Regions from separate parts of the Asticcacaulis sp. DW145 genome, predicted to be linked through region 3. Evidence: predicted binding sites of a transcription regulator. Region 3 holds the regulator's gene; each other region holds the start of a gene.
What was found. The regulator LexA, encoded in region 3, represses DNA repair genes until DNA is damaged. The targets are predictions, from matches to a motif close to ATGTTCNCNANNTGTTCT.

Region 1 (9,851 bases), on a different replicon from region 3:
GTCTACACTTTCAGAGAGCACCTTTGGTCCAAGGAAAGCTGGTCCGTTGCCTTCGCGGTGCGATCTTCGATGTGGCTGTTGATATTCGGCCGGGATCTGCCACCTTTGGTCAGTGGGTAGGGGAGATGCTGACACCTGAGAACGCGCTTCAGCTATGGGTACCGGAGGGCTTTGCCCACGGCTTTTGTACGCTCGAGCCGGATACGGTAGTTTTCTATAAGGTAACGAACCCATATAGCGCGGCGCACGACGCCGGTATTGCGTTTGATGATCCTGAAATTGGGATTGAGTGGCCGATCGATCTGGCCTCAGCGGTCCTGTCCGATAAGGACAAGGCCCAGCCTAAGCTTTCAAGTCTGCGCTAAGCACAGGCCTATTTTATTTTAGGACTCAAAATGCGAATTCTGGTCACCGGCGGCGCCGGTTTTATTGGTTCGGCGCTTGTCCGTTATCTGATCTCTGAAGTGGGGGCGGCGGTCTTAAACCTGGATAAGCTGACCTATGCCGGCAACCTGGCCTCGCTGGAACCTGTAAAGGGCGCTAGTAATTACAGCTTCCTTCAGGCAGATATATGTGATCGTGATGCGGTGGTTTCGGCCATTAACGGATTTAAGCCTAACCATATCATGCATCTGGCCGCCGAAAGCCATGTGGATCGCTCGATCACCGGGGCGGGTGAGTTTGTGCAGACGAATGTTATCGGCACTTTCACCATGCTCGAGGCGGCGCGCCATTACTGGAATGGCCTGCAAGGTGAAGAGAAGGCGAATTTTCGCTTCCTGCATGTGTCAACCGATGAAGTTTATGGATCGCTTGGAGAAACAGGGCTCTTTGAAGAAGTGACGCCCTATGATCCTTCCTCGCCCTATTCGGCATCAAAGGCCGCATCTGATCACCTGGCGAAGGCGTGGCACCGTACCTACGGCCTGCCTGTCGTAGTTTCGAACTGCTCGAACAATTACGGCCCTTATCATTTCCCGGAAAAACTGATTCCGCTGAACATCTTAAATGCGCTGGAGGGTAAGGCGCTGACGGTTTACGGCGACGGCTCCAATATTCGCGACTGGCTCTACGTGAAAGACCACGCGCGGGCCCTACACCTGATCGCGTCAAAGGGCCGTCTGGGTGAAACCTATAATGTCGGTGGTCGCAATGAGCGCAAGAACATCGATGTGGTCCACCGTATCTGCGCCCTTATGGACGAGATGAACCCCAAAGGGGCTCCGCACGATCGACTGATCACCTTCGTGACGGATCGCCCGGGCCACGACCATCGCTATGCGATTGACGCCACCAAGCTTGAAACGGAGCTTGGCTGGAAGGCGCGCGAAAACTTCGACACGGGTATTGAGAAGACCGTGCGCTGGTATCTCGACAATGAACAGTGGTGGCGTCCCTTGCGTGGCGGCGTTTATACGGGCGAGCGTCTGGGCGTTTTCGGCGAAAAGGTCTGATGATGCGCATTGTCGTTACAGGCAAGGAAGGCCAGGTCGACACCTCTGTTCAGGCCTTAGGTGAGAGCCTTGGTCTTGAGATCATTCGTGTGGGCCTGCCAGAAATCGATTTATCAAAACCTGAGACCCTCTCTGGGCCGATTAAGGCGGCTCGGCCGGATGTGATCATCTCTTCGGCCGCCTACACGGCGGTTGATAAGGCTGAAAGTGAAGCGGCTCTCGCTCAGGCGATTAACGCTGAGGGGCCAGGTGAGCTGGCAAAGATTGCGGCTGAGCTCAATATACCCCTCCTTCATCTGTCTACGGACTATGTGTTCGCAGGCGACAAAGATGGCGTCTATAGCGAAGGCGATGCCCCAGGTCCTGTGAGCGTCTATGGGGTGACGAAGCTGTCCGGTGAAACGCAGATTGCCGCGGCTACGCCCAACCATGTCATCTTAAGAACGGCGTGGGTCTACTCCCCCTACGGCAATAACTTCGTCAAGACGATGCTGCGTCTTGGTGAAACGCGTGACGAGCTGAATGTCGTGGCCGATCAGAGAGGGTGCCCGACCTATGCGCCAGAGATTGCCCGCGCCCTTCTTTTGATCGCGCAAAAGCTTGTTGGCGATCCCGATCCTGCGTTGCGCGGGATATTCCACCTGACAGGCCAGGGCGAGACGACCTGGGCCGGGTTTGCCGAGGCGATCTTTGAAGGTTCTGCCTTGCGTGGCGGAAAGGCCGTAAAGGTCAATCCGATCCCGACTGAGGCCTATCCGACGCCGGCAAAACGTCCGGCCAACTCACGTCTCAGCGGCGAGAAGCTGGCTGAGGTTTATAATCTGCGCCTCGATCCATGGCGTGTGTCACTTGATGATTGCCTGACGCGCCTGACGGGTGTCGCGGCGCCGGTGAAGGAGTAAGTCTATGAAGGGAATTATTCTGGCGGGCGGCAGCGGTACGCGTTTGCATCCGATGACGATTGGCGTCTCCAAGCAAATGATGCCGGTCTATGATAAGCCGATGATTTATTATCCGCTGTCGACACTGATGATGGCGGGTATACGTGAGATCCTAATCATCTCGACCCCGCACGACCTGCCCCTGTTCCGCAAGCTTCTGGGCGACGGGCAAAAGTGGGGCATCGAGCTCAGCTACGCGCCGCAGCCGAGCCCCGATGGTCTGGCCCAGGCCTATATGATCGGTGCAGACTTTGTGGGGCGTGAGCCCTCCTGTCTGATACTTGGCGACAACATCTACTATGGCTCGAACTTAACTGAGACACTGGAGGAGGCTGCGACACTGACGTCAGGCGCTTCCGTTTTTGCTTATCAGGTCTCAGATCCTGAACGTTATGGGGTCGTGGAGTTTGACGACGTCTTCAAGGCGCTATCGGTGGAGGAGAAGCCGGCTAAGCCTAAATCCAACTGGGCGATTACGGGTCTCTACTTCTACGACCATCAGGTGGTCGATATCGCAGCCAATCTGGCCCCGTCAGCACGTGGTGAGTACGAGATCACGGACGTGAACCGGGTTTATCTGGAGCGTGGAGCGCTGAGTGTGCAGCCGATCGGCCGCGGCTATGCGTGGCTTGACACCGGTACGCCCGACAGCCTCCTTGATGCCGCCGAGTTTGTGCGTGTGCTTGAAAAGCGTCAGGGCATGAAAATCTGCTGCCCGGAGGAGATCGCCTGGCGCAGAGGTTATATCACTGACACCGAGCTTGAAGGGCTCGCAAAGACCCTCGGTAAAAGCGATTATGGGCGGTATTTGGGTAAGTGTGTGCAATCAGGGCGCTAGGCCAGGCAGCCCTGATACACACTTTATTTGTGCACTCACTTAATGCATGTATGCTTTGCCCTGACTTGGTGAAACTGTGCCTCAAATTGGAGGCACAGATGCGCGAAATTAAATCCACCGCCACAGTAATGGTCATGGCCTTTGGTTTTGTAGGGGCCCTAATCGCGGGCCTCACCGTCGGACTCACCCATTAAGTCGCGAATTCATCATACGTGGCCATCAACTCGCTCGAGCGACGTTGACAATCTGAAAATGGAACATATCATGAACTCATGAAAAAGAGTTTGCGTGAACGCCTGGCTATTCTCTCGGATGCGGCAAAGTATGATGCGTCCTGCGCCTCTTCCGGCACATCGAAACGGGATTCGCGATCCGGCGGACTAGGATCAACAGAAAGCTCGGGCATTTGTCACGCCTATGCGCCTGACGGGCGTTGCATTTCTCTCCTCAAAATCCTGATGACGAATTTCTGCATCTATGACTGCGCCTACTGCATAAATCGCTCCTCGTCCAACGTCGAACGTGCCCGTTTCAGCGCTGACGAAGTCGTCTGGCTTACCCTGGAATTTTACCGGCGCAACTACATTGAAGGGCTGTTTTTATCCTCTGGGATTATCCGCTCATCGGATTACACCATGGAGCAAATGGTCAAGATCGCTAAAGATCTACGCCTGAAGCATGACTTTCGAGGCTACATTCACCTGAAGACCATACCCGAAGCCTCGGCCGCACTAATCGAAGAGGCCGGGCTCTATGCCGACCGCCTTTCCATAAACATAGAATTGCCGACGGATGCCGGGGTTGAGGCCTTCGCCCCGCAAAAGCACCCACAAAACATTCGCCGTTCCATGGGCGAGCTCAGGCAGAAGATCGATGAGTTCTCAGAACCCACCTTCCGGCGGCGTCGAAAGCGATTTGTCCCGGCCGGGCAGTCGACCCAGATGATTATCGGGGCCGACGCAACGAACGACGCAACGATTTTGGGCTCCAGTGCTTCGCTCTATGGCCGCTTCAGACTAAGACGCGTTTATTACTCGGCCTTCTCTCCCATTCCCGATGCTTCAAACGTTTTGCCACTGATAAAGCCCCCCCTGGCCCGTGAGCACCGCCTCTATCAGGCTGACTGGCTTTATCGCTTCTATGGGTTTGACATCGCAGAGATTACGGCCGGCCGCAAAGACGGGATGCTCGATCTTGAGCTCGACCCTAAACTTGCCTGGGCATTAGAAAACCGTGAGCGGTTTCCGGTGGACGTCAATCGGGCCGATAAGGAGGTGCTTCTTCGGGTCCCCGGGCTTGGTGTCAAATCGGTTCAGTCTCTTCTGAATGCGCGCCGTTACAGGCGCCTGAAAATCGAGGATCTGGTACGCCTCAAAATCTCGGTCCGGAAGGTGAAGCCCTTTATTGTCACCGACGATTGGACCCCCATAAAACTCATCGACCGTGGCAATCTGCGTGAACTGTTTGCGCCAGCGCCTGAGCAACTGGTTCTGCTGTGAAAGTCAAACTGAAGGCGCGTGGTAACTATGAAGAATGGCGTAAAGCGGCAAGGGCAGCGCTGACTAACGGCCTTGCGCCACAGTTTGTGGACTGGGTCGTCGAGACTGAGACGTACGACCTTTTTGGGGAGGCCGCTTCCTTTGGTGATGCTGCCGTTAATGAGGCTTCGGACGGCGCTTATCCGACACCAGCAAACCCCAAGAAGCGGACCGTCTCAACCCCGGCCGCCTTCGTTAGTTCCGCTTTTATAGAATTAACAAAGATGGCGATTTGTCATTCCGACGCAAAGCGCTTTGACATCTGCTATCGTCTGTTATGGCGCCTGCAATCCCAAAAGCATCTGTTGAACGATCCCGCAGACCCGGACGTTCGCGCGCTGCATGGGCTCGTGAAGTCAGTCCGACGCGATATGCATAAGATGAAAGCCTTCGTACGTTTCAAGGAGACGCAAGCTCTCTCAGAGCGCCGCGCCTTTGTCGCGTGGTTCGAGCCGGAGCATTTCATTGTCGCTCAGACAGCGCCTTTTTTCCAAAGACGTTTTGGAGACATGGACTGGATCATAGCCACGCCTAAAGGGTCTGCCGCGTGGAAGGGGGCAAGGCTTCATTTCAGCGAGGAACCGGCAAAACCGTTTGAATTAAAGGATGAAGCCGACGATCTATGGCGAACCTACTACGCAAATATCTTCAATCCTGCACGGCTTAAGGTTTCGGCGATGCAGTCTGAGATGCCAAAAAAGTACTGGAAAAACCTCCCCGAAGCGGCGCTTATTCCCGAGCTCATTCGCGATGCAGACAGACGCGTACGCCAGATGCATGAGCGAGCTTCCAGCGCTGAAGTGCCGGCATTTCATCGCGCCCTTAAGTCACGAATGACCGATCGGTCATAATGACGCCTTGCGTTTCTGGACCTCACTTGGAGGGTTCACCCTCTTGTGCCTCCATCAGAATTCCTATGCGGACAATCAGTTCGGCGGTGATGCGTTCGGAGGGCTGAGTGAGGGACAATTCCATCAAAGTGGAAATATGATTGGCTACCTCATTTCGGCGGCTGACCGGCACGAGCCACAGTAAGCTGCGCTCAAGCGTGCGCCAGTCGAGGACGAACATAGGCAGGGCAGGGGAGTGCGAGTGTTTCATGAAGAAATCACACCACAACCACCGCGCCTGCACCATCCTTCAAGGGGTACGATCACACCGAAGGCAGGAGGGTTCGGTTACGCCTGATCAGAGTGTGCCCGCCATAGGCTTGAGGCCGAGGGATTGTAAAAGGTGTGCATCTGTGCCCGGCTCCGGATTGGGCGTGGTCAGAAGCTGGCTTCCCACAAATATTGAATTGGCGCCTGCGAGAAAACAAAGGGCCTGAAGAGCCTCGTCCATTTCATTGCGGCCAGCGCTCAGTCGGACCATCGATTTCGGGCAAACGATACGGGCGACCGCAACGGTTCGAACAAACTCAATGGGTGAGATCTCGCCTTTACGCCGGGCGCGATCCCCCAATGGAGTGTTGGCGACCGGTACGAGATTGTTGATCGGCAGGCTGTCGGGGTGAGCAGGCAGGTTGGCAAGCTGCTGAAGAAACGAGACGCGGTCTTCGCGTGTTTCACCCATGCCAAGGATACCGCCGCAGCAGGTCTTCATCCCGACCTCACGAACGGCCGAAAGCGTATCGAGACGCTCCTGGTAGGTTCGGGTGGTTACCACCTGATCATAATATTCAGGAGAGGTATCGAGGTTATGGTTGTAATAGTCGAGGCCCGCGGCCTTAAGGGCTGATGCCTGCTGGGGGGTTATCATGCCAAGCGTCGCGCAGGTCTCAAGTCCCAGGGCTTTGACTTCAGAAATCATCTCGGCAAGTACCGGAACGTCACGATCTTTCAGGTCGCGCCACGCAGCCCCCATGCAAAAACGCTGTGCACCGCCAGCTTTTGCGGCCTTGGCTGCATTTAACACGGCATCGACCGCCATGAGTTTCGATGCCTTCAGGCCGGTATCGTGGTGGGCAGACTGAGAGCAATAGCCGCAGTTTTCAGCGCATCCGCCGGTTTTGATCGACAGAAGCTGAGAGAGCTGGATCTCCGAGGGATCAAAGACCTGTCTGTGGACGCTCGCGGCCTTATAAACGAGCTCCATAAAGGGAAGCTCGAAAAGGGCCGAGATCTCGCTTTTAGTCCAGTCGTGGCGAACCGCTACAAAAGCGTGCGTAGTGTCAGGCATATGTCTCTCCTCTGACCTTCTCGTTAGACGATCCATTTGGTCGGGTCAAACGGCCTCACATTGACGAAAGAAGCAATTTTTCGTAACGCGGATACTGGGAATGGACGAGTGATGATGCCAGTTTCGGATACGCCAGCCTCGCATCTTGTTGAAGACCTCGCGAAAAGCTTTGCGGGAGACGAGACGGTGACGGCTGGCGAACTTATAAAGCGCCTCGACGGGCGTGGCCTTGGGCTTTTACTCATCATTCTGGCCCTTCCGATCTGTATCCCCAACATCCCGGGTATATCGACCCTCTTTGGCCTTCTTCTCATAGGCCCGTCCTTACAAATGCTTTTCGGGCAGAGGCAGATTTGGATGCCAAGGCTTGCCACGCGCTGGCGTTTCAAAAATGAGACGCTCACTGGCGCCCTCAAGGCGTGCGTTAGCGTGCTCAGAAAGATTGAGTTTCTCGTCCGGCCGAGGCTCCCTGTCCTGACAGGTGGACTGTGGCTTCGCTATTTCGGTGCTCAGACCCTTCTTATGGCCCTTATCCTGTTGCTTCCTATGCCGGGGGCAAACATCATTCCGGGAATAGCCGTCGTCCTGACGGGGCTCGGCCTGTTGCAACGCGACGGTATATGCCTTTTGTTGTCTTTCCCTGTAGCCGTCGCCTCAGTCGCCTGGGTTTATTTTGGCGCGCGTTATGTGTGGAATTTCCTGATGTGGCTGTGGCTGCAAACAGAGGCGCTTTGGGCTGGCATTGTCGCTGCTTCAGGGTCTTAGGAGATCCGTCGCCATCATATAAAGACATCTTTATATCTTGATTGCATAATTGAGCGCGGGTCGTTATAAGACGGCTACATTTGAAACTATGGATGCACCCCTTATGGCCGCTCAAGACTTCATCGTAAAAGACCTCTCCCTCGCCGCATGGGGGCGCAAGGAACTCGAAATCGCCGAGGGCGAAATGCCTGGCCTGATGGCGACACGTGAGGAGTATGGGCCCAAACAGCCTCTGAAGGGCGCACGCATCGCCGGCTCATTGCATATGACGATCCAGACGGGTGTCCTCATCGAAACCCTGCAAGCGCTCGGCGCCGAGGTGCGTTGGGCGTCTTGTAATATCTTCTCGACGCAAGACCACGCCGCTGCCGCCATTGCGGAACGGGGCACGCCTGTCTTTGCCATCAAGGGTGAGACCCTCGAAGAATACTGGGATTATGCGCACAAGATCTTTGAATGGCATGATGGCGGCTATCCGAACCTCATCCTTGATGACGGCGGTGACGCCACGCTTCTGACGGTGCTTGGACCCAAGGCGGAAAAAGATCCGTCCATCCTCAATAACCCGCAGAACGAAGAAGAAGAGGCGCTCTACAAGGTGATGAAGCGCTACCTGGCGGAAAAACCCGGCTTCTATTCGGCCATCCGTGATGCGATCATCGGTGTTTCCGAGGAAACGACGACGGGCGTTCATCGCCTTTACGCCATGGCCCAGAAGGGCGAGCTGCCGTTTCCGGCCATCAATGTCAATGACAGCGTCACGAAGTCGAAGTTCGACAACCTTTACGGCTGCCGCGAGTCGCTCGTTGATGCGATCCGTCGTGCGACCGACGTGATGCTTGCCGGCAAGGTGGCCGTGGTGCTTGGCTATGGCGATGTGGGCAAGGGCTCAGCGGCGAGTCTCAGAAACGGTGGGGCCCGTGTCATCGTCACGGAAATCGACCCCATCTGCGCGCTTCAGGCGGCGATGGAGGGCTATGAGGTCCGTACCGTCGAAGAAGTGGCTAAGCTCGGTGATATCTTCGTGACAGCGACCGGCAACAAGGATGTCCTGCGTCTCGAGCATATGCGTGAGATGAAGCATAACGCCATTGTCTGTAACATCGGCCACTTTGACTCTGAAATCCAGGTTGCCTCTCTGCGTAACTATAAGTGGGACGAGATTAAGCCTCAGGTGCACCATGTGGAGTTCCCGGACGGCAAGAAGATCATCGTCCTGTCTGAAGGCCGCCTCGTGAACCTCGGCAATGCCACGGGCCATCCCTCATTTGTGATGTCAGCGTCCTTCACCAACCAGACGCTGGCCCAGATTGAGCTTTGGACCAATAACAAGGCCTATCAAAAGCAGGTCTACACCCTTCCTAAAAAGCTCGACGAAAAGGTCGCGCTCCTGCATCTTGAGAAGCTCGGTGCGAAGCTAACGACCCTTAATACCGAGCAGGCTGACTATATCGGCGTCTCCGTCGAGGGGCCGTTTAAGCCAGAGCATTATCGTTACTAAGCGTTGTAAACGCTCAATAAAAAAGCCTCCGCGGGTAACTGCGGAGGCTTTTTTTGTCCTTGAGAGGAAAGGATTAAAAGATGAGTGCGGCCACGCCAGCCCAGAAAGCTGCACAAAAACCAATTGCGGCCCAACGCAACATAAGGCTATCCCAACGTGCCGAAGTGTGTGCTCTACGTACAATGCGTACACGCGTCTTTTCCACGCGCGCTACAGGCGCAGAGTTTGCAAACGTCTCGTGTGTAATGGACCTCATGGCAACACCTCTTAATTTACGCCCACTGTCTTCGCTTATGAAGATATGTGTGAAAGTCTAAAAATTCCAGTACTCATTTCGGATGGTTTGGAAAGAGGGCGATTAAGGCCGTGATCTGAGAGTCATTATTCCCCATTTTTCTCGAGAATTGCACAGGTTTTGGCAAAATCTAGGGCGGCGCACGGAGGAAATTGCTGCAATGCAATATTATAAGGTCGATCTATACTGTCGATAACGGTTACAACTGTTCCCAACGTTTGGGATTTGTGCATCAGTCTCCGAAGATTTCGCATCCACAAAACGCGCATTTTTCTTTTAAATACAGAATATTTCAAATTGTTTCGTTTGATCACGAGCTGCGTTCTGGATAACCGTTTAGC
Region 2 (9,851 bases), on a different replicon from region 3:
GAGCGTCTCCAGCACCGCCGCCTCGCCCTGCTCGCGGTACACCTCCGCCAGATAGTCGATGCGCGACTTGACCTGCGCATCGGACACCGCCTTGGTCTCGGCCGAAGACGCGATGTAGATATAGGCGAAGATCAGCACCGCCACGAAGGAATAGACGGTAATGAACATCAGGGTCAGACGGAACGGCGTCTGCCTGAACATGGTGGCTTTCAGCGAAAAGCGCGTAAGATTGGGGAGCGCGAACACGACCTGATTTTACGGCTTGAGCTGATAACCTTCGCCGCGCACCGTATGCAGCATCGGGCGGTCGAAGCCCTTGTCCAGCTTGGCGCGCAGGCGGGAAATATGCACGTCGATGACATTGGTCTGCGGGTCGAAATGATAGGCCCACACCTTTTCCAGCAACATGGTGCGCGTCACGCTCTGCCCCACGTGGCGCATCAGGAACTCCAGAAGCTGAAACTCGCGCGGTTGCAGGTCAATCTCGGACGTGCCGCGCTTAACCACGCGGGTGATCAGGTTCATTTCGAGGTCGCCGACGCGCAGAGTGGTTTCCACGGCACCCGTGTCCTTGCGCCGCAGAAGCGCCTCAAGCCGCGCCACCAGTTCAACCAGCGCATAGGGCTTGACCAGATAGTCATCGGCCCCGGCCTTCAGGCCATAGACGCGGTCTTCGAGTTCGCCCAGCGCGCTCAGGAACAGCACCGGCACGTCGATCCCTTCGGAGCGTGCGATTTCCAGCATCGACACCCCGTCAAGACCTGGCATCATGCGGTCGAGCACCACCACGTCGAACTCACCGTCGCGCAGCGCCTTCAGTCCCGCCTCACCGTCGTGCGTAACCACAGAGTCGAAGCCCTGTTCGGACAGGCCCTTCTGCATGGTCAGGGCCGCTTCGACATCGTCCTCGACTATCAATACCTTGGTCATGTGCTGAATGCCCCGCGCAACCGTGTGATTGTCCCTGTTTTACCCCCTCGCCGGGCGGTGGCTGCGCCACCTTGGCCGCCGCCTCGATGGCGGCTTGAGCGGAATGATTACAGAAATCATTTCTCTTTAGTAAAGCGCGCCGCTGGTCCTGTGAAGGGGCCGCGGTGTTAAAAAGCTGTCATGTAGGGGCGGCACAGGGAGGCCCAATTTCCGACTTTATTGCAGCGCACAAATCGGATAAATACCTCTGGCAAGGTCATGGCAAACGCGCTTATTATCAGACAAAAGCGCCCGAGCTTTGGCCCACGCCCACACAAGAACAGAACGCGGATTTCGCTTCAGTCTGAACGGAGCCGGCGCTCTACACAGGGGAGACCGACCGATGACCAAACCCCATTCACCCTTTGAGCAGGGCCTGAAGATGATGGGCACGCAGCAGCAACTGGCGGCGCGCAGTCTGGTCAATCTCATCGGCATGATTTCGGCCTCCTCCCACCGTTATGCGCAGGAAACCACGGCGTTTACGCGCGATGCCCTGTCGCTGATGCAGCAGGCCGCCCAGACCCGCGATCCGGCCGAACTGCGCGAGCTTCAGAGCCAGTGGGCGAAAACCTGCGTCAAATACGGGCAGAACCAGACCCGCGCCACCATGAATTTTGTCGAACAATGCGGCCTTCAGGCGCTCAACGCCTCGGTGCCGCCGACAGACGACCTCCCCCCCGCAGAGTCCCAACCCGAATAGGAGTTTCCCATGCTGACAGGCAAAACCGCGCTCGTAACCGGCTCCACGTCGGGCATCGGACTGGCCATCGCGCGCAAGCTGGCCTCAAAGGGGGCGAAGGTGATGCTGAACGGTATGGGTGACCCGACCGAAATCGAAAACCTGCGCGCCGGTATGGCGTCGGAATTCGGCGTTGAGGTGGCTTTTAACGGGGCTGACCTGACAAAGGTCGAGGCCATCGAGGCGCTTATTGCGGACACGACGCAAAAGCTGGGTGCGCTCGATATTCTGGTCAACAATGCCGGTATTCAGCACGTGTCGCCCATCGAAGACTTTCCGGTCGATAAGTGGAACATGATCATCGCGCTCAACCTGTCGGCGGCGTTCCACACCACGCGCCTCAGCTTCAAGGGCATGAAGGATCGCGGCTGGGGGCGGATCATCAATATCGCCTCGGCGCACGCCCTTGTCGCCTCGCCGTTCAAGGCGGCCTATGTGGCGGCCAAGCATGGCATTGCCGGCCTGACCAAGACGATCGCCCTCGAAGGGGCCGAACACGGCATCACCTGCAACGCCATCTGCCCCGGCTATGTGCTGACGCCGCTGGTCGAAAAGCAGATCCCGGACACCGCCAAGGCGCGCGGCCTGACCGAGGAACAGGTGATCAAGGACGTGCTGCTGGCGGCCCAGCCGACCAAAAAATTCGTCGAAACCGACGACATCGCCGAACTGGTCCTCTTCCTGTCTTCGGACGCCGCCAGGTCGATCACCGGCGCGCTGCAATCCATCGACGGCGGCTGGACGGCGGCCTGAAAGCGCCCTCCCTCCCGGCACTTTTACCGGGAGGGAGGGTTGTGGTGGTGGACTGAACTTGCCCCTTGCCCTTGAGCGTGTGGCAAGTGCTAGCAAATGTCAAAATCAGATCACTAGGCCAGTGTAGCGTCCAGCGTGATCGGCACTGCGGCCAGCGCTTTTGAGATCGGGCAATTGGCCTTGGCGCCAGCGGCCAGTTCCTGAAACTGCTCGGCCGACACACCCGGCACCTGAGCCTTCAGTTTCAGTGTGATGGCGGTGATGGAAAAGCCCGCTTCGGAGGGCGTAACCTCAACCACGGCTTCGGTTTCCAGCAACTCCGCCGTGAACCCGGCCTTGGCCAGGGCGAAGGACAGGGCCATGGTAAAACACCCCGAATGGGCTGCCGCGATCAGCTCTTCCGGATTGGTCCCGGCCTTACCCTCTTCGTCGCCGAAGCGGGTCTTGAAGCTGTAGGGCTGGGCCGTAAAGGCACCGCTCTGGGTGGTGAGCGTGCCGGTGCCGGTCATTCCGTCGCCGCGCCACTGGGCTGTCGCCGTGCGTTTCATCCGAAGTCTCCATCGAGAGCCTCATGCCGAAAAGTGTGAAGGGGTTTTCGGAAACACATGAGGCGTTGCAAAAATAAGGCGGCCCCAACGCGGCCAGTACGGGAACGATTGGTAAACCGGGATGTGTAAACGGGCAATCCTGTTGCGTATCTCTTCTTACCCAACGCGATAGAAAGCCTCGTTTGCCGGTCGGGGTGCGCGCCTGTTACAGGTGAGACGAGGTTTATATCCGGGTATTGAGACATGTGCGAACTTCTGGGCATGAGCGCCAATGTGCCCACCGACATCCGCTTTTCCTTTACGGCCCTGGCCAAACGCGGCGGGGCCACCGGCCCGCACGCCGATGGCTGGGGCATCAGCTTCTATGAGCAGAAGGGCTGCCGCAATTTTCACGACCCGAACCCGTCGGCGACGTCCGAGCTGGCGGCGCTGGTGCGTGACTACCCTATCAAGTCCAAGACGGTCATCGCCCACGTGCGCAAGGCCAATCGCGGCCGCGTGGCGCTGGAAAACACCCATCCCTTTACCCGCGAACTGTGGGGCCGGGCGTGGACCTTTGCCCACAATGGACAGCTCAAAGGCGTCAAAGCCCTGCCGCTGAGCTTTTTCCGTCCGATCGGCACCACCGATTCCGAGCACGCCTTTTGCTGGATTCTGGATCAGTTGGTGCGCAAATATATGGACTATCCGCCGGCCCGCGTTCTGGACAAAGAAGTCAAGCGACTGTTTGCCGAGTTGCGCAAGATGGGCGTTTTCAACGCTTTACTGACCGACGGGCGGTCGCTTTACGCCAGTTGCACGAAAAAGCTGACCTATATCCAGCGCCGCGCCCCCTTCGGTCGTGCGACCCTGATCGACGCCGAAATGCAGGTCGATTTCGCGCAGGAAACCACACCCGATGACAAGGTCATCATCATCGCCACCCAGCCCCTCACCCACGATGAGGTATGGACGACGGTCGAACCGGGATCATCGCTGATTTTCCGCGCGGGCGAGGTGGTTTAATCTCCTCCCTGCGCCTTGGCGTGGGGAGGTGGATTTTGGAGCGTAGCGACAAAAGACGGAGGGGGAGAAGCCTCGGAGTCATCCCCCTCCGTCATCGCCATAAATGGCGCTGACACCTCCCTATTGCTGCGCAACAGGGAGGAGGAAAGAAACGATTATGACCACAGCCATTCAAGTACATCAGACCGGCGGGCCGGAGGTTCTCAGCGTAGAACAGATCGAGGTCGGCGATCCGGGGCCCGGTGAGGCGCGGGTGCGTCACACCGCCATCGGCGTCAACTTCATCGACACCTATTTCCGCTCCGGTCTGTACAAGACCGCCCTGCCCTTTGTGCCGGGCAATGAAGGGGCGGGCATTGTCGAAGCCGTGGGCGAAGGCGTCGATTTCGTGAAACCCGGTAACCGGGTGGTCTATTCGGCGACCCCCGGCGGCTATGCGCAGACGCGCCTGATCGCTGCCGACAAGCTGATCCCGGTTCCCGACGGCATTAGCGATGAGGTTGCGGCGGCGGCCTTTCTCAAAGGCCTGACGGCGCAATATCTGCTGCGGCGGACCTTCCGCGTCGGGCCGGAGCATACGGTCCTTATCCATGCCGCGGCCGGGGGCGTCGGGCTGATCGCCGGGCAGTGGGCCAAAGCCCTGGGCGCTACGGTCATCGGCACGGCCGGTTCTGAGTCGAAGATCGAACTGGCGCGGCAGAACGGTTATGATCATTTAATCAATTATCGCGCGGAGGACTTTGTTGCCCGCGTTCTGGAAATCACCGACGGCCGCAAGGTCGATGTGGTGTACGACTCGGTGGGCAAGGACACGTTTGACGGATCGCTGGAGGTGCTGAAACCGCTGGGCCTCATGGTGTCGTTCGGCCAGTCGTCAGGCGCGGTGCCGCCCGTCGATATTTCGGTGCTGAATGCCAAGGGTTCGCTGTTTCTCACCCGGCCCTCGGTTTTTGGCTATAACCGTGATCGGGCAACGCTTCTGGAATCGGCGCAGGACCTGTTCGACGTCATCCTGAGTGGTAAGGTCCGTATACGGATTGATCAACGATTTGCCCTCACCGAGGCACGCGCGGCTCATGAAGCTCTGGAGAGCCGCGCCACCACCGGCAGCACGCTTTTAATCCCGTGACTGCCTTTTTTGTTTGGTCTCTCTATGGGCCTTTGCCACCTTGGCCGTCGCCTCAACAGGGTTAGAGCGGATCACGCGGGGCGACGGACGCCGGGACTTTTTCGCGCAGCGGTTCGCTGGCTGAGCGCGGGCCGTCGCCGCGCGAGGCGGAACGCGCCTCCGGAAAATCCGGAATGTCGAGATCGGCCTGACCGTGGTCGCCCGGGTCGGCGCGTTCACCGGTAACCAGAGCCTGAAGGAAGGCGATACCGGCGGCAACCAGACCGGGACTGTCCCAGAATTCCGCGTCGCTCGCTTCGAAACGCAGCAGGCGCAGATTGGGATCGTCCTTGCCATCGGGGAACCACGCCTTGTCTGCGGCCGACCACAGTTCCTCAATGATCGCCGGGTCGCGGCTGATCGTGACCGTGCCATTCATAGCGACATAGTTGTGGCCCTTCGGATCGGAAAAAGTCAGAAGCGCTGCCGGATTGGCTTCGATTTCAGCCATCTTGCCTGTATCGGCCCCGGTGAAGAACCACAGCACGCCGTCAAAAGCCTTGTCTTCCGGGTGGCGGATTTGCGGCATCATGGGCCGCGCGTGCAGCAGGCCCGTCGCTGTGTGAGTCGCCAGCATGGCCACCCTGGTGTCTTTGATCAGGGACCAGATGCGTTCGCGGGCCTCAGGGCCATACAGGGTGGTCATGCGTTTACCTCTTGGGTTGGCTAGAGCCTCATGCCGAAAAGTGAACACCACTTTTTGGAAAGACATGAGGCGCTACAAAAATTAGAGCAACACGGCAGCTCAACTGATCCGACGAATGCTCTAGCACCCCGCCGCCTCTGTCTATTTGCGGTGTCGCTGCGTAAAATAGCCATAGGAAGGGCGCCCCGGCGGATATAGTGTTGCCGCAAAGGAGACCCTCCATGGCCCATGCGCGCGCTCATATTGGTACCACTGACTTTCTCACCACCATCGACACCGGCGGACGCCGCCTGAACGCCGATGAGCCCGAAGCGCTGGGGGGCGGCAATGCCGGGTTTGCCCCCTACGATTTGCTGCTGGCGTCGCTGGCGGCCTGCACCTGCATCACGCTGCGTATGTATGCGGCGCGCAAGGGCTGGCCGCTGGAGGCGATTGACGTCGAATTGCACCACACAAAGGACGACAAGCGCTCGAAGATTACGCGCGTTTTAACGCTGACGGGCGCGCTGGATGACGCTCAGAGGGCGCGACTGGCCGAGGTGGTCGAACGCACACCGGTCACCCTGACGCTCAAGGAAGGGGCGGACATAGCCACCACCTTTAATTAAATGGCCAGCGATAATTGCTGCGGCTCGGCCTGCGCCTCCGAGCCACCCAGCGACGACAGGGTGACGCCCAGAAGACGGATACCCTTGGCGATCGGGAAGACGCTTTCGAGCAGGCTACCCGACAGGCGCGCCAATTCGTCCTTGTTGAGGACGGTGGCGGCCGCCGTATAGCTGCGGGTGATCTGCTGGAAGTCGGTATATTTGACCTTCAGCGTCACGGTACGCCCGCGCGTGCCGTGCTGATCGCAGTAGCGCCACACCTTGTCCACGATGGGGGAAAGCGCCGCACGCGCCGCCTCCAGCGAGAAGATATCCTGAAAGAAGGTGTTTTCCGCCCCCACCGACTTGCGCACCCGGTCGGGCTGCACGCGGCGATGGTCGATGCCGCGCGCGATATTGTAGTAATAGTCGCCTGACACGCCGAAATGCTTTTGCAGAAAGGCCAGGTCCTGCGCCTTGAGATCGGCCCCGGTCAGGATGCCCAGACGGTTCATCTTCTCTTCGGTCGCCGGGCCGATGCCGTGAAAACGCCCCACCATCAGGGTTTCGACAAACTCAGGCCCCATGCGCGGCGTGATGACGTAGAGCCCGTCCGGCTTGCGATAGTCCGAGGCCATCTTGGCCAGAAACTTGTTATAGGACACGCCTGCGGAGGCCGTCAGCCCGGTCGCCAGCTTGATCCGCGCCCGGATTTCCTGCGCGATAAGGGTCGCCGAGGCGATGGCCTTATGATTGTGTGTGACATCGAGATAGGCCTCATCGAGCGACAGCGGTTCCACCAGTTCCGTATAGTCCTCGAAAATCTCGCGGATCTGTTTCGATACGGCCTTATAGGCGTCGAAGCGCGGCTTGACGAAGATCAGGTCCGGGCATTTGCGCCGCGCCGTCACCGACGGCATGGCCGAACGGATGCCGTATTTGCGCGCCTCGTAAGAGGCCGCCGCCACGACGCCGCGTTCCAGACCGCCCACGGCCACCGGCTTACCGCGCAGTTCGGGATTATCGCGTTGTTCCACTGAGGCGTAAAAGGCATCCATATCCACATGGATGATCTTGCGCAGGGGTTCGATGTTCTCGTTTTCCATGGTGCGGTTCCGCAGCGAATTTTTGTTCTGTCGCGCAATTTTTCCGAAAAGTGGTTTCCACTTTATCGGATTGCACTTTAGAACGTAATGCGAACATAGCACAAAAAGAGAACAAATCAAGCGGCTCTAAATTTAGCGTTCCGCGTCTAAAAGCGCCGCCTTGCGCTCCACGCCCCAGCGATAACCCGACAGGCTGCCGTCGGTACGCACTACGCGGTGACAGGGGATGGCCACAGCGATCTTGTTGGCGGCACAGGCCGAGGCCACGGCGCGCACGGCGGCGGGCAGGCCCACCCGCTCAGCCAGATCGCTGTAAGAGACGCGCGTGCCGGCGGGCAGGGCCTGAAGCGCGGCCCATACCTTCTGCTGGAACAGGGTGCCGCGAATATCGAGCGGCAGGTCGAGCGCGGTTTGCGGTGCTTCGATCAGCCCGGCGACACGCGCCATGGTCTCTTCAAACGCCGCGTCGCCACCGACCAGTTCAGCCTTGGGGAAGGTGTCCTGAAGATCGCGCACCAGCCCTTCCGGCTCGTCGCCCAGAAATACAGCACAGACCCCCTTTTCACTGCGCGCCACCAGCAGCGCCCCCAGACGCGACTGCCCCACGGCGAAGCGGATCACCTCGGCCACGCCGCCTTTACGGAAAGTGCGTGGTGACATGCCCAACGCATGGGCTGTATCGGCGTAGAAGCGGCTGGGGGCATTGAAACCGGCCTCATAGATCGCCTCGGTCACGCTGCCGCTGGCTTTTAGCGCGGCGCGCATCCGGCCGCTACGATGGGCGCGGGCATAGGCCTTGGGCGTCAGACCCGTGGCGGCCTTGAACATCCGGTGAAAATGAAAGGGGCTTAAGCCAGCGCGCTGCGCCAGTGCGTCCAGCGTCGGCTCGACCTCGGCGGTTTCGATCTCGCGGCAGGCCTCGGCCACCCACTGCGCCTGACGCGCGCGCGGGCTGACCTCATCCGGTGTGCAGCGATTGCAGGGGCGAAACCCGGCGGCTTGCGCCTCGGCCCCGCTGGTGAAAAAGCGCACATTCTCCGGCTTCGGTCGGCGCGACGGGCAGGTGCAGCGGCAATAGACGCCCGTGGTCTTCACCGCATAGACAAAATCGCCGTCCTGCGTCGCATCGCGGGTGGTCAGGGCCCGCCAGCGCGGGTCTTCGGTCAGGGCAAAGGCAGCGGTCATGGATGGTTCCTCACTCACCGGATACCTCCATTGTGACGCCAACGGCCCGTCGGCGCTTCCCGCGCCTTGCGGTTAAATTCGGGCGGTGACGATCAGTTATCACCCGAAAGGACGTAGGAGGCGACGGTGACGTATTTGCGGCCCGCCTCCTGCGCGTGCTGCACGCAATCGGACAGGGCTTCCAGCTTGCGCAGGGTCGCCAGCTTGATCAGCATGGGCAGATTGAGCCCGGCAATCACCTCGGCCTTGGTCTGTTCCATGACGGAGATGGCTAGGTTCGACGGGGTACCGCCGAACATGTCGGTCAGCAGAATCACACCGTCGCCGCTGTCATTGGCAAAGGTCGCCTTGAGGATATCCTGACGGCGCTGAGCCACGTCGTCTTCGGGCCCGATACAGATGGCCGTCACCTGATCCTGCGGTCCCACAACGTGTTCCATGGCGGATACGAACTCTTCCGCCAGACCGCCGTGGGTCACGATCACCAGTCCGATCATATAGACGTCATCCCTACACGTGACCGCCCGATTGTCCCGGAAGGGGAGTCCGGGGAGCGGCACAAGAGCCCGATTATAGACCCAATTCACTGCACTGCAAAAAGGTCTTTCGATTTAGGACGAAAATGCGACGGTGCCAAGGCCGATCCGCGGGATCACGACAGAAGACGCAGCCGGGTGAGCAGTTTGGCCACAGTGGAAGCTTCCCTTGGGTTGAGCCTCAGCGTGGGTAATTCATGACCCAATAGGGGGGTCAGCTCGGCTTCGGGCAGGCGCTCCGGCGGCGATAATTGACAGTGTACACAAAGACTTACGCGCGTGAGGGTGCGGCGGGGCTGGGGCGTGATGCCGATGCCGCGCACCTCCATGCGTCCGGCAATCGTGTCCGGGGCGCTGGCGAAAATGTGATCGCCCGAGGCCCACAGGACGGAGTAGTCATCGCTGACCAGTTGAAAACCGGCCTCAAGGGCGCGCAGGGCCAGATCGCTCTTGCCGATGCCCGATGGCCCCATCAGCAGCACGCCCCGCCACTGTCGGCGGACAGGCACGGTCAGCGACGTGGCGTGAAGGATGATTCGGGACAACTACGGGCTCCGGATAATCATCCCTCCCCAGTTTACTAGGGAGGGATAGGTATGGGTTACT
Region 3 (9,851 bases):
GCCAAGGTCGTGCGCGCCGTAACAGGGGCTAAAAAGACCGGTCAGGGGGGGTGGATACGGGTGACGCCTGACGCGGGGCGCATCGTTACCGTCACCGGCACAAACGGCAAGATCGCGCGTCTGCTCCTGCTCAGCGAAGCTCAGGCGCAGAGCCTGACTACCGTGACCGTGCAAGGCCGGCCACACCTGATTTTGAGCGCCGCGCACGTCTTTGGTAACGCCGAGGGCGGCGCGACGTTGCGGCAAAACGATCCGAGGTTTGAATTTGCGATTTATCCATATTTGTCAGGTAATTTAAGCGCAAATCTGAAACTAAAATCTGAGAAATTCTCGGGTTTGTTTCAACGCTGGTCGGCCACGGCACCAGAGGTGAAACTCAGCGCCGAATGGCGGGCTTTGCGTCTGGCTGGCAAGGCTCCGCCGCTCAAGAACTATGGGCCGCGCAATACGCCCGTCGTGCCCGAACCGGAGAGTTTCGGAGCCTCGGCCGCATGGACCGTAAAAGTGCCTGAGGACGCGCTGAAAGGGGTATCCGACGTCTATCTGGATGTCGATTATCAGGGCGATGTGGCGCGGCTGTTTTCGGGGCCGCAGATGCTCGACGACGAATACTATATCGGACGGACGTGGCGTATCGGGCTCAAGCGTTATGCCGACAAGCTGGCGAAGCCGCTGACGCTCAGTGTTATGCCGTTGCGGGAAGATTCAAAAGTCTATTTCGACACCAGCGTGAAACCGCAATTCACGAACGGTCAGGTGGCGCGCATCGACGCAATCCGGCTGATACCGGAATACGAACTGACGCTGAAATAGCTCTGAAGGCAGGCCTCGAAACCGGCACATATACCGCCACCAAATGTCTAGTCCGGATAGAAATGTCGCGGTTTGTGCCAGTTAGAAATGTCACTGGCACTGTCGGTGGAGTAAGGCGGCGGGCGGGCGCGCAGCTTTTCAAGCTAGCGCAGCGACCGACTAACGACCGATGCACTGACTATCTTGTTTTCTGTCTAGCCAGCCTCGATGCATGCTAAGGTGCGTGCATGTTTGTGATCGAAGATGAAGCCCATGCGGAGTGGCTCGGAGAGTTTCCAACGCTTGAGGCGGTGACCGCGGAATTGCGCCGGCTCTATGAGCTTCCTTGGGACGAAGCGCCAAACGTCGCACCTTGTATGAGCTGGCGCACGTGCGGGCGTACCTACGGGGTTATCGAATATGATACCCGTAGCGCATCTTGGCGGGAAATAAGCCGTCGTCCAGCGCTAAACATATCTGCCGCAAAGGTGGAGTGGTTGCTGACTTAGCCCACATTGAACATGTGACCAGTCTGGTCCCGACGCTTTGGCGCCTTTCGGCTGCGCTTCTCTGGCGGTTGGGTATCCTGGTAGGCCTTGATCATCTCCAGCAACGAGCCGAGCCGCTTGTTCTCTACAACGGCGGCTTGGTTGACCTTCCGGATCTTGTCGAAGGTCCGGTAGGCGAGTTCTTCGCCCTTGTAGCGGATGGCAATGCGGCCGTCAGGATAGTCGACGACCGTGACTCGCTTGCCGATCGCCGCTTGGGCGGTCTCGGACGGCTCCAAGATGAACAGCACCTTGTCGTATTGCAGGGTGAGCGACTGGGAAAGCGTGCGCTCTTCCTGCCAGGTAAACTCGTCGTCGAGCTGATCGCGGGGAGACATGGGACGGTGTAAATCCTTAGAGTTGGCGGGCGCCTTGCCGAAGCGCTTGTTGTAGTCCGCGACGAAGGCAGGGAGAAACGTATTGCCAGCCTCCATGGTGCTGATGCCGGAGAGCCTCAGTTCCTTCACTAGGCGGTCCTGCAAGGTCTTGTTGGCGCGTTCCACGCGTCCCTTGGCCTGGCTGGAGTTGGCGCAAATGATCTCGATCTTCAGACGGCTTAAGGCACGGCCGAACTGCGTCATGCCATCGCCGGTGACACCCGGCTTGGCGACGCGGAACACGGAGTGTTTGTCGCTATAGAAGGCGACGGGTTTGCCATGAGCCTCAAGGTAGGCCTTGGTTGCCGCGAAATAAGAGAAAGTCGATTCCGTCTCGACAAACTGTAGATGCATTAGCCGGCTGGTGGCGTCGTCGATGAAGACTAACAGAGTGCACATCGGCCCACGGCCCTCGAACCAGCGGTGCTCTGAGCCGTCTATCTGGATCAGTTCGCCGACACAGTCGCGCCGATAGCGGGGCTGGTAGACGCGTGGCCGGCGTTTCTTACGCGTCGTCCAGAGGCCTTCCTCCGCCATCCAGAGACGAATGGTCTCACGGCCAAGGCAGATGTCGTGAAGCTCGCGCAGCTTCTCAGCGGCCAAAGTAGGGCCGAAATCGGCATAGCGATCGCGGATGATCGCCAGAGCTTCGGCGCGAACGTTCTCAGGCTTGCGCCGGTTGCTCCGACGGCCGCGCTGCTTTGATACCAAACCGTTAACACCGCACGTCCGGTAGGCCTTGAGCAGCCGAAGCGTCTGGCGCCGGCTAAGGCCTAGTATATCTGCGGCGGCTTGTGCGGTGAGGCGCTCATGGTCGAGATCGCGTAGAACCTCGAACCGCGCCAACTCTTTGTCGCTCATGATGCGAACTGCCATCTTCAGCACCTCCAGCTAAAAAGCTGGAGAGTGACATTCCTAACTGGTTTAGGGGTGACATTCTCATATGGGCGGGTGATCTCTACCTGAAGTGCGAATGGTCGGTTTATCTTATCAGGGCAGGGGTATCTGCGCCAGTTCGGCCTGAAACACCTCACTCGGTGTCCGGTAACCTAGACACTGGCGGGGCGTATTGTTCATCCGCCGAGCCATTTCGGACAGTTTCGCGTCCTCGACGATGGCCAGGTTCGTTTCCAATGGCAGATAGCGCCTGAGGCGACCGTTGGCATTTTCAACAGAGCCTTTCTGATAGGGAGAAGCGGTGTCGCAGAAGTAGCTTTTGATGCCAGACGTTTCATGGAGGCTGCGCCAGGCCATAAACTCAGTTCCGCGATCAAAAGTAATGGTCTGCCGGCCTTGTGATGGAAGGGCCCGTAAAGATTGTTCAATCGCACCAAGTACACCGACCGAGTGACGGTCCTTGTTGCGTATGACAATGTGATAGCGGCTCTTTCGCTCTAGCAAACTGGTAATATTTGCCTTGCCGTATTCACGGCGGAAAATCACGAGATCCGCTTCCCAATGACCGAAGGTCTCGCGACTAGCGATATCTTCAGGCCTCTTATTTATGTTGCAATACAACGGAATATGGGAGCCGCGTGGTTTCCGCCCCCGCAATCCACGTCGTTTACGTCTTCGTTTGGCAAGAAGCGTATATAGCGCCATGTCACGGTTGCTGCGATCATAGACAAAACGATAGATCGTCTCGGAGCAAACACGTCCAGTCTGGGCTTCGAGCCTTGGATGAAGTTTCAGCCTTCCAGCGATTTGCTCTGGTGACCAATGTTGCTGAAGCTTGTCGATGATATAAGCCCGGAGGGTACGATTACGTTCAAGCTTGCGCTGTTTAAACCGCCGTTTGCGGGCAAGTTCGCTGGCTGTCCACGGAAACCAGCCTGAAAATTCCGGGTACTTATCTCGGAAAAAATTGCGGCGCAGTTCACGATAAATCGTCGACTGATGGCGTCCAACGATCTTTGCGATCTGCGACAACGGAACCTTGCGCTCCAGAAGCTTCATAATCTGGCGACGCTCAGCCATGTCGATGTGGCGGTAATGATGGCCCAATGTTATATCTCGCTTTTGAAGAGGCGACTGATTTGGTTGATCATTCGCACTTCAAAATAGAGTCCACCGCGCTACACCAAAATATCGCATAATAAATCTTATGGGAAATTTAGACGTGCTGAGGCGCGAAACCGTTGAAACGTCCGGGCGTCGGGCCATTTCCGTTTGGTTTTTGTGTCGCCTTTGCCTATATCGCTTGCATGGGAGTTGGCCATGATCCTTGTCATCGATAATTACGACAGCTTCACCTATAATCTGGTGCACTATCTGGCGGAACTGGGTGCGGAAACGCAGGTCTACCGCAACGACGCGCTTAGCGTTCAGGACGCGCTGGCGCTGAAGCCCAAGGCGGTTCTGCTGTCGCCCGGACCGTGTGCGCCGGATCAGGCCGGCATCTGCCTGCCATTGCTGCGCGCCGCGCCCGAAGACCTGCCGATCTTTGGCGTCTGCCTGGGGCATCAGTCGATCGGTCAGGCCTATGGCGGCGACGTCATCCGCGCCAAGACGCTGATGCACGGCAAGACCAGCCAGATCCATCACAAGGATATCGGCCTGTTCAAGGACCTGCCCAATCCGTTCACGGCGACGCGCTATCACTCGCTGGCCATCAAGCGTGAAACCCTGCCGGACGACCTGATCGTTACCGCCTGGACCGACGACGGCGAAATCATGGGCGTTCAGCACCGCACGCGACCGATCCACGGCGTGCAGTTCCATCCGGAATCCATCGCCACCGAAGGCGGCCATCAGATTCTGGCCAACTTCCTGCGACTGGCCGGTATCGAGAGCCACAACCTCTATGTCTGACGCCTTCAAACCCTTGCTGGCCAAGCTGGCAGACGGTCAGACCCTGTCCGACGCCGACGCCGAAATCTTCTTTTCCGCCTGCTTGCGCGGCGAACCGACCCCGGCTCAGGTGGCCGCCGCCGTGACCGCCATCCGCCTGCGCGGCGAAACCGTCGGCGAAATCGCCGCCTGCGCCCGCGCTATGCGGGCCGCCGCCAAAACACTCGATCACCCTTATGATACGGTCGATGTTTGCGGCACCGGTGGCGACGGCCTGCACACGCTCAACATATCCACAGCCGTAGGCTTCGTGGCGGCCGGTGGTGGCCTGAAGGTCGCCAAGCACGGCAACCGCGCCATTACCTCGAAATCCGGCACGGCGGATGTTCTGGCCGCGCTGGGCGTCAATATCGACGCCACGCCGGAGCAGCAGCGCAAGGCGCTGGACGAAGCCGGTATCTGCTTCCTCTTCGCCGTAGCGCATCACGGGGCGATGAAACACGTCTCCCCGATCCGGCAGCAGCTCGGTTTCCGCACCATTTTCAACCTGCTGGGCCCCCTCACCAATCCCGCCGGTGCGCGCCGTCAGGTGGTGGGCGTGCCCTCCCCGCGCTTTATCGAGCCGATTGCCAAGGCCTTGGGTCAGCTTGAGGCCGTTCATGCCTGGGTCGTGCACGGTTCCGGTCTGGACGAACTGACCACCACGGGCGAAACCGAGGTGGCGGAATGGAAGGACGGCAAGCTGCGCCTGTTCACCATTACCCCCGAAGCCGTGGGCCTGCCGCGCGCGGCGCTGGCTGACATTACAGGGGGTGCCCCGGAACACAATGCCACGGCCCTGCGTCGCCTGCTGGAGGGCGAAAAAGGCCCCTATCGCGATATCGTCATGCTCAATGCCGCAGCCGCCTTCCTCGTCGGCGGGGCGGTGGAGACCCTGGGCGAAGGGCTGGATCACGCCGCCGCCAGCCTCGATGACGGCAAGGCCCTGGTCGCGCTCGACCAACTTGTCACCCTTACGAACAGCTAAGTCATGTCCGATATTCTGGAAAAGATCGCCACCTACAAGCGCACGGAAGTCGCCGAACGCAAGCCTGCGGCGTCCCTGTCAGCGCTGGAGGCACGCATCAAGGACGTCAGTGCGCCACGTGGCTTTCAACGCGCGCTGGTGGCCCACAAACAGCCGCGCAGCCTGTCGCTGATCGCCGAAGTCAAAAAGGCCAGCCCCTCCAAGGGCCTGATTCGTGAAGATTTCGAACCGGCCAGTCTGGCGGCGGCTTATCAGGCCGGCGGAGCGTCTTGTCTGTCGATTTTGACCGATGCGCCGAGCTTTATGGGGCACGAATCGCACTTTGTGGCGGCCCGCAACGCCGTCACACTGCCCTGCATCCGCAAGGAATTTCTGGTCGATGTGTGGCAGGTTGCCGAGTCGCGCAGCATCGGCGCCGACGCCATTCTGGTGATTATGGCCATGATCGACGATGCCCTCGCCGCCGATCTGATCGCGGCGGCCCATGCCTATGGTATGGACGCCCTGGTCGAAGTACATGACGCACCGGAAATGGAGCGCGCGCTTAAGCTCGCCTCTCCGCTGATCGGTATAAACAACCGGAACTTAAGAACTTTCGACGTCGATCTGAAAACGACCGAAGAGCTGTCGGCCATGGTCGGACCGCAGCACGTTCTGGTCGCCGAAAGCGGCATCTTCACGCCGCAGGACGTGGCGCGGCTCGAAAAAACCGGGGCCACGGCCATGCTGGTCGGCGAAAGCCTGATGCGGCAGGGTGATGTCACTCAGGCGGCGAAGAATCTGCTCACGCCCGCTTGACAAGAATCAAGAACGCATACAGAACACTTTGCACAAGTTCATGACTTGTTCACCATTCATGCGCTAAATATTGCCATGTCCGGGGACAAACTTTTGCAGCGGGTGGACCTATGCTGACGACCAAACAACGCGAACTTCTGATGTTCATTCATGAACGCATCAAGGAAACGGGGGTGTCTCCGTCCTTTGATGAGATGAAGGAGGCGCTGGATCTGGCGTCGAAGTCGGGGATCCACCGGCTAATAACCGCTCTTGAAGAACGCGGATTTATCCGTCGCCTCGCACACCGGGCTCGGGCTCTGGAAGTCATAAAGCTGCCGGATCAGGCCACGACCGCCGCGCCGCCGCGCGGACGTCAGGCCTTTGTGCCGCAGGTGGTCGAAGGCACCCGCCCTGCTACCCCGGCCCCGGCGTCCAAACCCGCCAATGACGAAGGGCGCGAGCTGCCGCTGCTGGGCAAAATTGCCGCTGGTGTACCCATTGAAGCGCTGGGTGCCGAGCGCGACCGTATCCGCGTGCCGGAAATCTTCGTCGGTTCGGGTGAACACTATCTTCTCGAAATCGAAGGCGATTCGATGATCAATGCCGGTATTCTCGACGGTGACTATGTGATCATCAAGAAGTCGGACTCGGCGCAGTCGGGCGAAATCGTCGTGGCACTGGTTGATGGCGATACGGCCACCCTGAAGCGTCTGCGCAAGAAGGGTGCGTCGATTGCCCTTGAGGCGGCCAATCCGGCCTACAAGACCCGCATCTACAATGCCGACGAAGTGGCCGTTCAGGGCAAGCTGGTGGGCCTGATGCGCCGCTATCACTAACCCTTGGTCCACGGCCGCCGACCTCTCAGAGGCTGGGCGGCCTTGATGTGCCAGTCTTTGCTCTTTGTGCGCGTCAGTTCCATCGCGCCCAGCCGTTCAAAGTCTGAAGCCGTGATGCGATTGACACGGGCGCAGACCGCCGGCCATTCGATCACCTGAGAGCGCAGAACGATCAGATCGGCGGATTGGCACAGGGCCTCTATCTGTTCCGGTTTGGGCGCTTTGCGGCCGAAAGCGAAGCCCACCCGGTAGGGCGCAGTGGCCGCAGGCAGGCAAACATAGCTCTTGCACACATAATCCTGCGCGCTCCTCAGAGGGGCATCACTCAGCGCATAGTGTTTGAGCCACAGTTGATAACCATACTGGCGCACAGTGGGACGCAAGCTATAGGCCGTGCCATCGACGCGGATTGCCGCATTGCTGCCTTCGGCATCGAGCCAGAAATCGGGCGCTGCCTCGCGCGGCAAGTAGATGACCGCCAGAGCCGCCAGCAGGCCGACCCAGCGCATCTGACCGCGGATCAGGCACATCCACAGAACACCCGCCGTGGACAGGGCCAGCGCCAGATTGGGCGGGGCCGCCACCGTCAACACCGCGCCGGGCAAATCTGCCACAAAACCCGCAATGGCCGCGATCACAGACAGCCCCTGCTGGGCCACCCACAGCACGGGCGTGCCCAAAGGCGTGGCACTCAGTACCGTGCCAACAGCCAGAGCCGGCATGACGACAAACCCCGTGATCGGGGCTTCGAGCAGGTTACTGATCAGGCCATACATCTGGGCGCGGCTGAAATAGAAGACGCCGAACGGTGTGGTGGCCAGCCCGGCCACCGTCGAAGCCAGCACCGAGACCTTCAGTCCATGCCACATGCCCTGCCAACCCCGCACCCACCATGGCACGTCCAGTTCGCGGATGGGATTGCGCGACACTTCCGCCAGAGCCAGAAGCGCCGCTGTGGCGCAAAACGACATCTGAAACCCCGGTTCCAGCACCGCCTCCGGCATCAGGAGGAGCACGATGAGAGCCGCTATGGCGAGTGCGCGTAAACTGTCGAAGAGGATGGCCCCAAAGGCTACCCACGCGACCACGGCGGCGCGGATCGCCGGGGCCGGGGCACCCGAAAGTGCCAGATAGAGCGCTACGGCGACCATCCCCACGCCGGCCGCCAGCTTTTTGATGGGGTAGCGCAGCGCAATTACCGGGATCAGGGCCAGAGCGCCACGGCAGGCAAAAAAGGCAAAACCCCCGACTATAGCCATATGCAGGCCGGAGATGGATAGGATGTGCGCCAGTCCCGAATCGCGCATGTCTTCGACCAGGTCAGGGGCCAGAAAGGCCTGATGCCCCGTGACCATGGCAGCGGCAAATCCGCCCATGCGGCTGTCCTCGACTTGCGTGACCAGGCGTCGGGTCACGTCCCAGCGCAGGTGATTGAGCGCCACGATCCGTTGCAGCCGCGCCGGCAGGGGTGGCGCCTCCAGGGTCCGGATGCGGCCCGGCGCGAATCCGACGGCACCGACCCCATCGGACCAGGCCGTGCGCGCATAATCATACCCCCCCGGAGACTCGGTCCCGCCGGAGGATGAAGAATGGCGAACACAGAAATTGCCTGACCGGGTGCCAGATCGGGAGGCAGGGCGCGCAGGCTCAGCCGAACGCGTATGGGGGTCTGTTCCGGTGCGACACCCGACAGTCTGAGCGGAGCCAGCAGAAGTCGGGGCTCGGAAGTGTCTGTCCCGACGATATCGACAATTACCGCCTCAAGCGTGACCTCCATCTGTGACGCGGCCAGAACCGGGGCGGCCACCCGGTGCGTGCGCAGCTTGCACAGACCGACCCCCAGCGCGACCATCAGAAGCAGCAGGCAGAATGTGCGTATCGCCCGCCTCCCCTCCTGTTCAAAGCGAATTTGGGTCGCGTGTTTGACTCCGAAAAGCGTTGCATACTTTTCGGAATACGCTCCAAGCGCCAGAGCATAAAGGCCGCCCGCGATCATTATCGCGCCGACGACCCATAACCACGGCGGCTCAAAACGCAGACTGAGATAAGCGGCGCAGCCCACCCCCGGGGCGACCGGCAACTACAGGACCAGACGCCCCGTCTGCTGCGCGGCACCGTCGCGGATATAGCGGCCGATGTCAGTAAACCTGACCCGCGAAAGAGCGGCGCGAAGTCGCTGCAAACCCTGCCCTCCCCATGATGGGCTACACCCCTAGCTTACAAAACACGGCCTCGCACGGGGTGCAAGAGACGTCTAAAATGCGTTGTCGCTTATAAAATTGATTTTTACCCACGGTAAAAATGGACGATATCTGTCGCTTTGACCTTTAAAGTTAATACCCCTTTCTCTTCACAAAAATTTGTTAAGTCAGACAAATTGACGCCGCCCTGCGCTCCGCCATACAAACAGAAATATCTTTTAAAAATAGATGTTTATGCTCACAAGGATGGCGTCGCCACCGCCTGCCAAGGGCAATAAGAGAAGCCACGCCCCCTTGATTTCAGGGGTCCGGCACGACCTTCCAACGCGAGGGCAGCGCGAGGATCGAAACAGACCCTTTTCATTTAGGTTTTCACTTTATATAGCAGGTGCAACGAAAATGCCGTTTGCATTGCACACAAAGATAAGAGGTAAGCACGTCATGACCCAGACACCTCCTGCCAAGGTCACCGTCGGCGACAAGGTCATGGATTTGCCGAT

Region 1: a site for LexA is predicted at 3,488-3,505, ahead of AACH73_RS10700 (putative DNA modification/repair radical SAM protein). Genes of this name have one in related genera too.
Region 2: a site for LexA is predicted at 7,604-7,621, ahead of dinB (DNA polymerase IV). Genes of this name have one in related genera too.

Annotation. Positions count from the first base shown of each region.
Region 1 covers NZ_AP029024.1:2,334,504-2,344,354, reverse strand. The annotation lists gene rfbC (dTDP-4-dehydrorhamnose 3,5-epimerase) at 1-365, shown strand, start outside; gene rfbB (dTDP-glucose 4,6-dehydratase) at 396-1,454, shown strand; gene rfbD (dTDP-4-dehydrorhamnose reductase) at 1,454-2,356, shown strand; gene rfbA (glucose-1-phosphate thymidylyltransferase RfbA) at 2,361-3,233, shown strand; gene AACH73_RS10700 (putative DNA modification/repair radical SAM protein) at 3,506-4,732, shown strand; gene AACH73_RS10695 (TIGR03915 family putative DNA repair protein) at 4,729-5,622, shown strand; gene AACH73_RS10690 (hypothetical protein) at 5,645-5,872, opposite strand; gene bioB (biotin synthase BioB) at 5,960-6,949, opposite strand; gene AACH73_RS10680 (exopolysaccharide biosynthesis protein) at 7,061-7,714, shown strand; gene ahcY (adenosylhomocysteinase) at 7,818-9,215, shown strand.
Region 2 covers NZ_AP029024.1:1,977,001-1,986,851, forward strand. The annotation lists gene AACH73_RS09125 (HAMP domain-containing sensor histidine kinase) at 1-246, opposite strand, end outside; gene AACH73_RS09130 (response regulator transcription factor) at 256-930, opposite strand; gene AACH73_RS09135 (phasin) at 1,313-1,672, shown strand; gene AACH73_RS09140 (3-hydroxybutyrate dehydrogenase) at 1,682-2,464, shown strand; gene AACH73_RS09145 (OsmC family peroxiredoxin) at 2,578-3,012, opposite strand; gene AACH73_RS09150 (class II glutamine amidotransferase) at 3,256-4,017, shown strand; gene AACH73_RS09155 (quinone oxidoreductase) at 4,175-5,146, shown strand; gene AACH73_RS09160 (pyridoxamine 5'-phosphate oxidase family protein) at 5,208-5,831, opposite strand; gene AACH73_RS09165 (OsmC family protein) at 6,053-6,439, shown strand; gene dinB (DNA polymerase IV) at 6,436-7,524, opposite strand; gene ada (bifunctional DNA-binding transcriptional regulator/O6-methylguanine-DNA methyltransferase Ada) at 7,657-8,709, opposite strand; gene AACH73_RS09180 (PTS sugar transporter subunit IIA) at 8,802-9,206, opposite strand; gene AACH73_RS09185 (HPr kinase/phosphatase C-terminal domain-containing protein) at 9,362-9,790, opposite strand; gene AACH73_RS09190 (stimulus-sensing domain-containing protein) at 9,847-9,851, opposite strand, start outside.
Region 3 covers NZ_AP029025.1:742,016-751,866, reverse strand. The annotation lists gene AACH73_RS14655 (beta-galactosidase) at 1-813, shown strand, start outside; gene AACH73_RS14650 (ISNCY family transposase) at 1,298-2,593, opposite strand; gene AACH73_RS14645 (IS30 family transposase) at 2,708-3,721, opposite strand; gene AACH73_RS14640 (aminodeoxychorismate/anthranilate synthase component II) at 3,935-4,528, shown strand; gene trpD (anthranilate phosphoribosyltransferase) at 4,521-5,534, shown strand; gene trpC (indole-3-glycerol phosphate synthase TrpC) at 5,538-6,332, shown strand; gene lexA (transcriptional repressor LexA) at 6,443-7,150, shown strand; gene AACH73_RS14620 (ComEC/Rec2 family competence protein) at 7,147-8,592, opposite strand; gene AACH73_RS14615 (DUF4131 domain-containing protein) at 8,562-9,230, opposite strand; gene gltA (citrate synthase) at 9,793-9,851, shown strand, end outside.